Planctellipticum variicoloris: one gene and its partner. The protein of the gene in region 1 interacts with the protein of each later gene in a pairwise test. Links are inferred from orthologs where the notes say so. Each region holds a gene or a part of one and is shown on either strand. Other genes may lie near its edges. The genes, in order: SH412_RS24675 and lpdA.

What was found.
Region 2: the proteins of SH412_RS24675 (region 1) and lpdA interact in binary tests that used the Escherichia coli proteins (3 or more experiments, as listed by UniProt). The link is inferred for Planctellipticum variicoloris from one-to-one orthologs.

The regions. Positions count from the first base shown.
Region 1 is NZ_CP130886.1:6,308,109-6,314,119, reverse strand. What follows is about bases 1,222-4,237. They hold SH412_RS24675 (ATP-dependent helicase), read left to right. Parts: upstream 1,222-1,576; coding sequence 1,577-3,898; downstream 3,899-4,237. Other genes in these bases: SH412_RS24670 (hypothetical protein), read right to left, coding at 4,086-4,237; SH412_RS24680 (leucine-rich repeat domain-containing protein), read right to left, coding at 1,222-1,264. In the rest of the region: more of SH412_RS24680, read right to left, coding at 1-1,221; more of SH412_RS24670, read right to left, coding at 4,238-4,472; SH412_RS24665 (c-type cytochrome), read left to right, coding at 5,291-6,011. UniProt on the Escherichia coli protein: A helicase with DNA-dependent ATPase activity. Unwinds DNA duplexes with 3'-5' polarity. Translocates on single-stranded DNA with 3'-5' polarity. Initiates unwinding more efficiently from a nicked substrate than double-stranded DNA.
Region 2 is NZ_CP130886.1:1,386,702-1,392,630, reverse strand. The notes cover bases 910-3,843. They hold lpdA (dihydrolipoyl dehydrogenase), read right to left. Parts: upstream 3,118-3,843; coding sequence 1,702-3,117; downstream 910-1,701. Other genes in these bases: SH412_RS05480 (2-oxo acid dehydrogenase subunit E2), read right to left, coding at 3,234-3,843; SH412_RS05490 (hypothetical protein), read left to right, coding at 938-1,663; SH412_RS05495 (DUF1559 family PulG-like putative transporter), read left to right, coding at 910-969. In the rest of the region: more of SH412_RS05495, read left to right, coding at 1-909; more of SH412_RS05480, read right to left, coding at 3,844-4,484; aceE (pyruvate dehydrogenase (acetyl-transferring), homodimeric type), read right to left, coding at 4,621-5,929. UniProt on the Escherichia coli protein: Lipoamide dehydrogenase is a component of the glycine cleavage system as well as of the alpha-ketoacid dehydrogenase complexes.

The DNA of each region.
Region 1 (6,011 bases):
CGCTGCTCGTGAAGTTGATGCTGTTGCTCAGGTTCAGCTTCTTCAGTTTCTTGAAGCCGGCGACCGTCTTCAGAGCTTCGTTCGTGAGCTGCGTATCGGCCAGGTTGAGATCCTCCAGCTCCGTCAGACCGGACAGCCCCTTCAGCCCCTCGTCCGTGACCTGGGTGTTCTGCAGGCTGAGCGTTCGCAGCTTCTTCAGCCCGACGAGCGACTTGAGCCCTTCGTCCGACACGCCGGTCGACCAGAGCTTCAGAGTCTCCAGGTTGGTCAGCTTCTCCAGGTGCTTCATGCCGGAATCGCCGAAGATCCCTTCGCTGAGGTCCAGTTCCTTCAAACCGGTCAGGTCGGCGATATTCGCCAGGCCGTCGTCGCGGATCAGCGTATCCCGCAGCAGCAGCCGGTTGAGGTCTTTCATCTCCTTGACGATCGCAATCCCCTTGTTGCCGACCTGAGTTCGCACGAGCGAGAGAAACTTCAGCTTCTTGAGCGGGGCGAGGGCTTCCAGGCCGGCGTCTTTCAGACGAGTGTCGTCGAGTTCGAGCGCGGTCAGGTTCGTCAGCGTCTTGAGTTGTGCCAGACTGGCGTCGTCGAAACTGCCCCCCCAGAGATTCAGCTCGGTCAGCTTCGTGCACTGGCTGATCGGCTCGACCCCTTTGCTGGTGACCTTGCTTCCTTCCAGCTTGAGCGACGTCAGATTCGGAAACTTCTTGTTCAGGTCCGCCATCCCTGCATCGGACATGTTCGTGAACCGCAGGTCGAGCTGTCGCAGGTTCTTGAGGGCCGAGAGAGTGTCCAGCGCGGCGCTGGTGAAGTCCGTCCGACGTGCCAGCAGGTTCGTCAAGTTGCTGAAGCCGGCGACGATGGCGGCCCCTTCGTCGTTGACCTTCGTGTTGCGCAGTTCGAGAACGCGGATCTTCTTGAGTCCCGCGACCAGCTTGAAGGTCTCGTTGCTGACCCCCGGACCCGAGATCCGCAGCACCTCCACTTCAGGAAGACGCGCAATCTCCGTCAACAGCTCCGTGGCCTTGGCGGCGTCTTCCATCGAAACGTCGACCAGATCGACGGCCACAACCTGCTGATCTTTGTTGAGCTGGATTTGCGCCCCTGCATCCTTAAGCGTCTGAATGACGGCAGCATCATCCGGAGTTGCCGTCACGGCGGGGGCGACCTCGCCCTCCACCTTCTTCTCCGGAGCCGGCGCGGACGGGCAACCAACGAGACAGGACAGCATCAGCGCCCAGACGGGCAGCAACCGACGAAACATAAGAGTCAACCTTGCAGGCGAGAGTGAAAGCGGGCGATCCCGTCGAATCTATCAAGGTACCGGCGCGCCGGGGCGGACGCAAATCGCCGGCTTGTTCGCGCGAGGCTCAATTCTCCACTCACGGGTGGCCGGGGCTGGAGCGTCGTCGCGAAGCCCCGGGCTGAGATTGCGACCGAAGACCGGGGCTTCCCTTCGGTCCAGCCCCGGCCACCCCAAAAGTCTCTGCCGGCAACGCCGGTAGGCAACGGGACGCCTGCCGCGTAAACTGTTGGTCGGTCAGGAATGACGAATGGTCGCAAGGGAGTGAATCGCGTGTCCGCTGCGGATGATCTGACGCCGAGTCAGCGGGAAGCCGTCGAGCACTTCGAGGGACCGCTCCTGGTTCTGGCCGGCCCCGGATCGGGAAAGACTCGCGTCATCACCCGGCGGATCGCGCGGCTGATCGAGCGCGGCGTCGATCCGCGCGCCATCCTGGCCATCACGTTCACCAACAAAGCCTCCCGCGAGATGGCCGAACGGGTGCAGAAACTGCTCCCCGGTTCGCGCGTCTGGGTCAGCACCTTCCACAGGTTCTGCGCGCGGATGCTCCGCGAGCAGGGCCGGGCCGTCGGGCTGGAAGCCAATTTCTCGATCTTCGACACGTCCGAACAACACCAGCTCCTGAAGCAGGTGCTGCACGACCAGGACATCGACGCGACACACTTCCCGCCCGCCAAAGTGGGGCAGCGGATCAGTCAGGCCAAGAACGAACTGATCACTCCCGAACGCTATCGCGAGATGTATCAGGAACGGGTCGGCGACCACTTTCAATCGGTCGTCTCGCGCGTCTATCCCGAATATCAGAAGCGTTTGCTGGCCGCGAACGCCGTCGACTTCGACGACCTGCTGGTCCACATGGCGATTCTGCTGCAGCAGCACGAGGAACTGCGGCGGATGTGGGATCGGCGGTTCCGGTTCGTCCTCGTCGACGAGTACCAGGACACCAACCGGGCGCAGTATCAGATCGTCGCCCAGCTTTCGCAGGAGCTGCCGAATCTGTGCGCCACCGGCGATCCGGACCAGTCGATCTACGGCTGGCGCGGCGCCCAGATCGAAAACATCCTCCGCTTCGAACGGGACTTTCCGCAGGTCCGCGTCGTCCGACTGGAGGACAACTTCCGCAGTACGCCGGAGATCCTGCGGGCCGCCGACACGCTGATCGCCCACAACCGCCAGCGAAAGCACAAGACGCTGAAGTCGAACCGCCCGGCTGGCGCCCCGGTCGAGTTTCGCCGGTACGACGACGGCCGGCAGGAAGCGGATTCGATCGCCGCCGAGATCCACGACCTGGTCAAGTCCGGCCAGCGTCGCTGGTCGGACTTCGCAATCTTCTACCGGGTCAACGCGCTGTCCCGCTCGCTCGAAACGTCGCTGGCCCGGCGGAAGATTCCCTTCCAGCTCGCCGGCGGGGTGGCGTTCTACGAGCGTTCGGAAGTCAAGGACCTGCTGGCCTATCTGCGGCTGATCGAAAACCCGCAGGACCGGGCCGCGTTTCAGCGCGTGGTCAACGTCCCCACGCGTGGCATCGGCAAAACGTCGCTCGACCGGATGCTCCGCTGGTCCGATGAAGTGCAGATTCCCATGCTGGAAGTCGCCCGGAGCGCTGGCCGGATTCCCAAGCTCCCCAAGCGGGCCGCGGCAGCGCTGCGGCAGTTTGCCGACCTCATCGACGAACTGGCCCACGTCGCGCGAACGGGGCTGGTGGTCGATCTGCTGCAAGCCGTTCTGGCGCGGACCGGCTACGGGCATCACTGGACGGTGGATGCCTCCGAAGAGGACATGCAGCGGAAGTCGAACGTCGACGAACTGATCTCCGCCGCCCGGCAGTACGACGAACAGACCACCCGCGAGCCGGCGAATGACATTCCGGCGCTGACGGGTTTTCTCGAATCGGCGAGCCTGGCGCAGGATCTCGACAGCCTGGACGCGGAATCCGGAGCGGTGACCCTGATGACGCTGCACGCGGCGAAGGGACTGGAGTTTCCCTGCGTGTACCTCGTCGCCGTCGAGCAAAACCTCATCCCGCACGAGCGCTCGCTGCGGAATAACGATCCCTCGCAGCTCGAAGAAGAACGCCGGCTGCTGTTCGTCGGGATCACGCGGGCCGAGGAGAGTCTCGTCCTGACGCACACGCTCCGGCGGGAACTGCACGGCCGCAGCCTCAGCACGATTCCCAGCGACTTCTTCAACGAAGTCGATGCGATCCATCGCGACTGCGGCGGGACGGACTTTCCGCTGGACGACGTCGAAGAAGAACCGGCGCGGCCGCTGCGAGCCCGGGAGAAACTCCCGCCGGCGACAACCGTTGCTGACAAGGCCGACCGCCTCTCGGCCCTGCGGGCGGCGATGGGCGACGGCCGCCCTCTGTTGACCACGGGAGCAGCGCTGCAGAGCGGAGTGCTGCAGGCCGCGGAACTGCCGCAAGGCTTCGCTCTGGGGATGCAGGTCAGGCATCCGCGGTACGGCCTGGGAACGGTCGTCGAAGTCTCCGGGATGTCCCGGCACCGGACAGTAACGGTGGAGTTTGCCGCGGATGAGCGCCGGGAATCCTTCATCGCCGCCAAGTGCCCATTGCAGCCGGTGGGGCTGAGGTGAGGCAGGAGCGAATAGCGAGCAGGGAATAGCGAATAGCCGGAAGAAGAAGGCCGATCGCTTATCGCTGATCGCCAGAGAAGAAGCTCATGTTCCATGCCTCCTGCGCCCCGGAGGGGCGATAGATCCCTCCGGAACTGGACATCCCTCACTTCCTTCCCGCTGGTTCTGGCCGCACGCTACAGCAGCCTCACTCCTCCCCGAGCCGGCGTTTGAGACGGGCGATCTCCTGACGCAGCCGACGGTTCTCCTCGACGAGCGATTCCCGCTCCGGGGGAGCGGTGGCGGACTGGCGGACGATCCGGTCTTCGGTGAAGTAGACGCTCGCCAGCAGGCTGGTTTTGCAGTAGGCACTGTGCTCGTGACCTTCACGGTCGAGATACCGGATGGCATAAATCCGCTCCCGTTTCTCGCCATACCAGCCGGGTCCGAACGGCGACCAGCGCGCGGAAAGGAGTTCGCCGCCAAGCGACGCCACGTAGGCATTGATCCGGCTGTGGTCGAATACGCCGGCGCCGATCCGGATCGCCACCATGAGCGCGATCAGGACCGGCACGATCAGGAATGCGGTTTCCATAGCCCGAATGATTCACCCCGTTCCAGGACAACGGCGTCCCGCGGCGTAGAAGGTGTTGTCACATCAGCACTTCGACGCCACAAATAGGCCGGGGGTGAGTTGACAGGGTTTGCTGCCGTTGGCCTTCGATTTCCACCCCGGAAAACCGATCGAATCGAGGTCTCCCGGGCGCAGCTCACCGGCGAGGCTGGTTCAATCGTCGTCGTCGCGAGGATCCGCTGGGCGAGGGGTTCGCCACGACGTGGCATCAGCGTCTGATCAAGGCTGCGGCGGAGATCACGGTCAGCGCCCGCCGTGTGGGGGCCGGTTGAGCGCAAGTTGGCCGTCGACAGACGAGTACCGCTGGATCTCGCAGGCGGTGCTCGCCTGGCCGCGCAGCCCCTGACGCCTTCTCCAGTCGCGCTGCCATGGACCCGACATCAGCATTCGACGTTCCCGGGGAGGGGGGCGTTCTGCGCGCCGCCCGGCGCAGATCACCGTTCGATGGCCGCTTGCTCTCGGACCGAGCCGACGTCGAAATGATGAACTGCTTGATGAATCATGCGGGCTAAATCACCGACCGCGACTATGGCGCACTTTTGCAAGTGCCTGGGCAACAAGACGTTATAGCGAACAGACAGTTTCTGCTGCGAAAGCGTGAAAAAGCGAGCGGCATTCCAAATCCAGACACTGTCCGGCGTGCCTCACGATCGTAGCCGGCGATTTCGTCGAAGCCGTCCCTCGGTAGTCCGCGGTCCAGACGGCCGCTACCATACCCATCAATCTCTGGCGATCTTTCCAGGCGTCTCCAACCGCCGCCATTCCTCGGAGTCTGCAGCATGAAGTGTCGTTCGTGGGCTGTCTGGTCCCTCCTCGCCGGTAGCCTCGCCACGGGGCCGCTGACTGCCGCCGATACCGTCGACGGCAAGGTCTATACTCAGGTCCCGGAAGTTGTCGACGGTAAGTCGCCGGCGCGAAGCACGGCCCCGGATTTCAGCGCCGGGCCGGTCCCCGCCTGGATCTGGGGGCCGAATCGGGACACCCGCTACTTCCTTAAGCAAACCCTTCCCGCCGCCGTCAAATCCGCCTGGATCAAGGTCTCGGCCGACAATCACGTCGCCGTCTGGCTCAACGGCCAGAAAGTCGGCGGCAGTGACGAGTGGCAGGCGCCCGCCACGCTCGACCTGACGAAGTCGCTCAAATCGGGCGAAAATACCCTGATCCTCGAAGTCTGGAATGATGGCGGAATCAGCGCTGCGCTGGCGAAGGTCGTCCTGTCCGACGCGGCCGGGAAGGCCTCCTACCTGGTCACCGATGAGAGCTGGGCCGTCCTTGCCTCGAAGGACTCGACCGAAAAACTGGCCGTCGAGACGCATGGTGAGCTTGGTGTCCAGCCCTGGGGCGACGTCTTCTCCCTCGCGTCGAACGGCGACAGTAAATTCAACCTGCTCCCCGGCTTCCAGGCCGAACGCCTCTTCACGGTCCCCAAAGACGAGCTCGGCTCCTGGGTCTGCCTCGTTTCCGACGGCAAAGGCCGGTTTATCGCCAGCGACCAGGGAG
Region 2 (5,929 bases), 4.9 Mb from region 1 along the record:
AAAGGCGGAGCCGGAATGCAAAACACTCGTAGTGATCGATGCTGTGACCGAAGTGGCGTCACCATCATTGAAGTGCTGGTGGTCGCAGGCATTCTGGGTCTGCTTGCGGCCTTGCTGATCCCGGCGGTTCAACAGAGCCGCCGGGCATCGCGCCGAGCCACTTGCCAGAATCATCTGCGGCAGATCGGCATCGGGATCGCGTCGATCGCAGAAAGCACAGGTGTGTTTCCCACGTCGCAAAAACCAGAACCTGCGTACTATCGCCTCTTGCCGCACTTGGACGCGGCCGCCGTGCGAACGGCACTTCTAGAGCAGAGAGTTCCGGAGAATTTTCAAGTCCCCACTTTGGCGTGCCCGGAAGATGCAATCGTCACTTCCAATATGGCTGTGGGCGACTCCAGTTATTTCTTCAATGACGGGATACACTTCCGGATCTTCGAGCCGATGAATGGCTTTCGAAATTCGCGGACTCGGGATACTCGTCCCAGCGACGTTTCGGACGGGCTGTCGAACACAGTCGCCATGGCGGAACGACTGGTCCGGCCGTTGAAGGGAGGGCCGTGGACCGCAGAGATCATGGATCGAGAACCGCGGCGGTTCTTGTGGTGGACGGAAACACGATACTCAGGGCGCGGGGAGGAGGATCTGGCGGCTGAGAACTGTCGCAATCATCGCACGACAACATATCCTTTGCACTTTGGCGCGAACGCGATGAACTACCGTTTGTCGTACGGTTATGACCACATTCTCGCTCCGAATCAGACCGGATGCTACAACGGACCCGAAGACTTCGATGTGGATGTCGATCTCATCCTGATGCCCGCGTCGAGTCTGCATGCGGGTGGCGTCAACGTGCTTGTCGCGGATGGCAGCGTCCGTTTTGTCGCCGATGGAATCGACCTGGGCGTCTGGCGGGCCTTGGGGACGCGAAACGGAAATGAGTCAGTCGCGGCCTTTCCGGGTCACTGAAAACGTGAAACAGAATCGACACTGGCGTTGGATGGTGATTGGCGCGGCGCTGCTGATCGCCGCGTTATTGGGCCTGTATTGGTGGACGCGCCAGCCGCCTCCGATCTTGCCGGCCAACCCGGCTCCCTACGTAAAGCAATTCACCTTCACGCGGCTGGAAAGCGGTGAACCGATCGGCGACGTGGTGACGCTTCTCCAGCGTACCGGGTTCTATGCCAACGTCGATGTGACGCCAAACAATCTCCCCGGACAGATATTCGCCGACCGCGAGCTGACGGAAACGGTGTATTGGCCGATGACATTGGCCGTCATTCCGCGCGGCTGGCGTGGAACGGAACGGAACACGGTTGAAATGCCGTGCATTCGCTACCGTCAGCAGATTTCGCCACGGCAAGCGACCGTGGTCAAGAAAGGCTCCCCCAAGCCTACCCCGCTGGCGGTCGGAAACATGAAGACGTGGCCGGTATCGGCGGGATACTCGGGTTCTCCGAAGAAGATCCCTCCGCTGACTAAGGGGAACCTCTGCGGATATACGTTCTTCGCCCTCGGGAATCATCCACCGGGCGAATACGTTTACGAACTGCGTATCTATCCAACAGCGCACTGGATCTCAGACGTACGCTTCGAATCCGGCCCGCCCCTCGTGTTGCAGCGGGGGCTGTTGCAAGTGACCGGTGACGAGCAGCCACAATAGCCGATGGTCCACCCGGCGATGAAGACTTCGTGAGTCCGTCATCGCTTCGGGCGATAGAAGTGCGTCGCCTGGCCGTAGCTGGCTTCTGCGGCTTCCATCAGGGTTTCCGACAGCGTCGGGTGGGCGTGGATCGTTTCCGCCAGGTCGCGGGCGACGGCTGCGGTTTCGACCGCCAGGGCGGCCTCCGCGATCATCTCGCCGGCGCCGGGGCCGACGATGCCGATGCCCAGCACCCGTTCCGTGGCGGGATCCAGCACCAGCTTCGTGAGCCCTTCCGTCCGCGCCAGGGTCATCGCCCGGCCTGAGGCGGCCCAGGGGAATTTGACCACTTTGACATCACGTCCGCGGGCCTTGGCCTCGGGCTCCATCAGGCCGACCCAGGCAATTTCCGGATCGGTGAAAACCACGGCGGGAATCGCGGTATTGTCGAAAGCGGAGGGCTGCCCCAGAATCGCTTCGGCCGCGACCTTGGCTTCGCGGGTCGCCTTATGGGCGAGCATCGGTTCGCCGGCGACATCGCCGATGGCGAACAGGTGGGGCACGTTGGTCCGGCGCTGGGCGTCGACCTTGATGAAGCCCTTCTCGTCGACTTCGACGCCGGTGTTCTCCAGGCCGAAACCCTTGCTGGTCGGGCGTCGTCCAATCGAAATCAGGACGCGGTCGAAGGTCTGCTTGGGGGCGACTCCTTCGCCTGCGAGGGTGGCGGTGATACCGTTCTTCGCGGCCGCGAGAGCCTCGACCTTCGTGTTGAGATGAATCGCTTCCAAGTGCGATTCCAGCCGCTTCTGCAGCGGGCGGACGAGATCGCGGTCCGCACCCGGCAGCAGTCCGCCGGTCAGTTCGACAACGGTGACCTTCGAGCCCAGGGCGGCGTAGACGCTCCCCATTTCCAGGCCGATGTACCCGCCGCCGACGACCAGCAGGCTGCCGGGGATGTCCGCCAGTTCGAGCGCGCCGGTCGAATCCATCACGCGCGGATCGCCGATCTGAAAGACCGGCGGCACGGCGGGCGTCGACCCAGTGGCGATGATGCACTTCTCGAATTCGACCGTCAGCGTCTTGCCGGCGCGGGTCTTCACTTCCAGCAGATGATCGTTGATGAAGGTGCCGCGGCCGGGAATCAGTTCGACGCCGCGCGCCTTGCACAGCTCGCCGACGCCTCCCGACAGCTTGCCGACGACGGCGTTCTTCCAGTCTCGCAGCTTGTTCAGGTCGATTTTGGGCTTGGCGAAGGTCAGTCCCCAGTCGGAGGCTTCGCTGCTTTCGTTGATCAGCTTGGCGACGTGCAGGAGCGCCTTCGACGGGATGCAGCCGCGGTTGAGGCAGACGCCGCCCGGTCGTTCGTCGTCGTTGATCATGACGACTTTCAACCCGTGATCGGCGGCTTCAAACGCGGCGGGATATCCGCCGGGACCGCCACCGAGGACCAGCAGTTGAGCCTGGATGTCTGCCATGGAAACTCTGTTCTCAGCAAGGAGCATTGATCGGGCGATTCAGCGAAGGAGCCCGCGGATCGCAACCCGCGGGCTCCAGGAAATTCTAGCCGCTCAGCAGCCTCGGCACCAACCGATCAGCATTCGACCAGCAGGCGGAAGGCGTCGGAAAACAGCCCGCTCAGCTTGACGATGAAGCGGGCGGCGTCGGCGCCGTTGACCACGCGATGATCGTAAGAGAGTGACAGCGGCAGCATCAGCCGGCTCTGGACTTCGCCGTCGACGAGCTGCAATTGCTGCTGGCTGCGGGACATCCCCAGGATGGCGACTTCCGGGTAGTTGACGATCGGCGTGAAGGACGTCCCGCCGATCCCTCCCAGATTGGTAATGGTAAACGTCCCCCCCATCATGTCCTTGATCTCGAGCTTGCCGTTGCGGGCCTTCTCGGCGATCTCGCCCAGCTCGGTCGCGATCTGCAGGATCGTCTTTTTGTCGCAGTCGCGGAGGACCGGGACGACCAGGCCGTTGGGGGTGTCGACGGCGACGCCGATGTTGTAATACTGCTTCAACACGACTTCGGCCTTCGCCGAATCGTAGCTCGCATTGAAATTCGGGAACGCCTTGAGGCAGGCCACCGCCGCTTTGATAGCGACCGCGGTCATGGTGACCTTCACGCCGCTCTTGCCGACCGATTCCTGGAACCGCCGACGGGTGGCTTCGGTCTCGGTGATGTCGGCCAGGTCGTGCTGGGTGACGTGGGGGATGAGCTGCCAGGCAAGGCTGAGGTTGTTGGCGGCCGTCTTCTGCAGCTTGGTAAACGCGATCCGCTCGACGGGGCCGAACTTGGAGAAGTCCGGGAGAGGCGGAGCGACAAGGCCGCCGCCGCCCGAGCTGCTCCCGGCCGCCGCCCGTGCGACGTCTTCCATAGTGATTCGACCGCCGGGGCCGGAGCCGCGCAGGGCTTCCAGCTTCAGGCCGAGTTCTCGCGCCAGTCGCCGGGTGGCGGGGCCGGCAGGAATCGGCAGGCCGGCGACGGAGGCGACTGCGACCGGAGCAGGTGCAGTGGCCCGGGCAACAGAGGCCGCGACGGGCGCCGCCTTGGCGGGAGCCGCTTTCGCCGCTCCGCCGTTGACGCTGGACGCCGCGGCGCCCGAGGGCTCGATACTCAGCATCGGCTGGCCGACTTTGACCGTGTCGCCGGCTTTGACCAGGATCTTGCCAATCTTCCCCGCGTGGGGGCAGCGGAGATCCATCACGGCCTTGTCGGTTTCCAGAGCCATCACGACCTGGTCGGCCTGAATCGTATCTCCGGCGGCGACGAGGATATCCGCAATGTCGGCGGACTCGATTCCCTCCGCCAGTTCGGGCAGTTTGAATTCAATCGTCATGACGTCCCAATTTTCTCTGGGGCGGCTCCATCATGACTGACGGTGAACCGCCTCGAACTTCCGGCCTTCACGCCGGCTGACAGTCTGTCTGCAATCGACGCCGCCGGGAGCTCGCTCCCGACGGCGCGACACGATTTCAGGCGAACGCGGGGTCGACTTTTTCCGGATCGACGCCCAGTTCCCGCAGAGCCTGCGGCAGCTTGCGCGGATCGAACTGCCCCTCGCGGGACAGCGCCAGCAGGGCGTAGTAGGCCACGCATTCCGCATCGATCTCGAAGTGCCGTCGCAGCGTGCTGCGCGCCTCGCTCCGACCGAACCCGTCCGTGCCGAGAACCACGTACTGCCCCGGCATATAGGGCCGCAACTGCTCCGCGACGAGCTGCACGTTCTCGCTCGAAACGATGAACGGCCCCTTCACGCCGGACACGGCCGATTCCAGGTAACTGGTGCGCGGCTTCTGGTCCGGATGCAGGGCGTTCCAGCGGGCGGTCGACTGAGCGTCCCGCTTCAATTCGTTGAAGCTGGTGATGCTCCAGACGTCGGCCTGCACGCCGAACTTTTCGGCCAGAATCGTCTGAGCGCGAATCGTCTCCCGCAGGATCGGGCCGCTCCCCATCAACTGAGGACGTCCCCCCCGCTTCTTCGCGGTCAGCTTCGGATCGAGCGGATAGAGCCCCTTCAGAATCCCTTCTTCGACCCCTTCGGGCATCGTCGGCTGCACGAAGGACTCGTTGTAGACCGACAGGTAGTAGAAGATGTCTTCACCGCGACCGTACATCCGGTCCATGCCATTCTGAATGATCACCGCCAGCTCGTAGCCGAAGCAGGGGTCGTAGGCCAGCAGGTTCGGGACGCTGCTCGCCATGAGCTGGCTGTGGCCGTCCTGGTGCTGGAGGCCTTCCCCATTGAGCGTCGTCCGCCCGGAGGTCCCCCCGCAGAGGAAGCCCTTGCAGCGGGAGTCGCCCGCCAGCCAGATCAGATCGCCGACCCGCTGGAAGCCGAACATCGAATAATACGTGTAGAACGGCACCATGTTGATGCCGACGTTCGCGTACGCCGTCCCCGCCGCGACGAACGACGACATCGCCCCCGCTTCGTTGATCCCTTCCATCAGCACCTGACCATCGCGGGCCTCGCGATAGTAGACCATCTGCCCGGCGTCGACCGGGGTATACATCTGGCCTTTGCTGGAGTAGATCCCGTTCTGGGCAAACAGCGTGTGCATGCCGAAGGTCTGGGCTTCGTCGGGAATGATCGGCACGATCCGCTTGCCGATTTCCTTGTTGGCCATCAGCCAGCCCATCAGTCGACCCAGCACCATCGTGCTCGACCAGTCTTTGCCGTAGGACGCTTTAATGGCGTCCAGGAAGGCGGTCGGGGCGGGAATCGGCAGACGCTCTTCCGTCGGCGTGCGCTTCGGCAGGTAGCCGCCGAGCGCCTGGCGA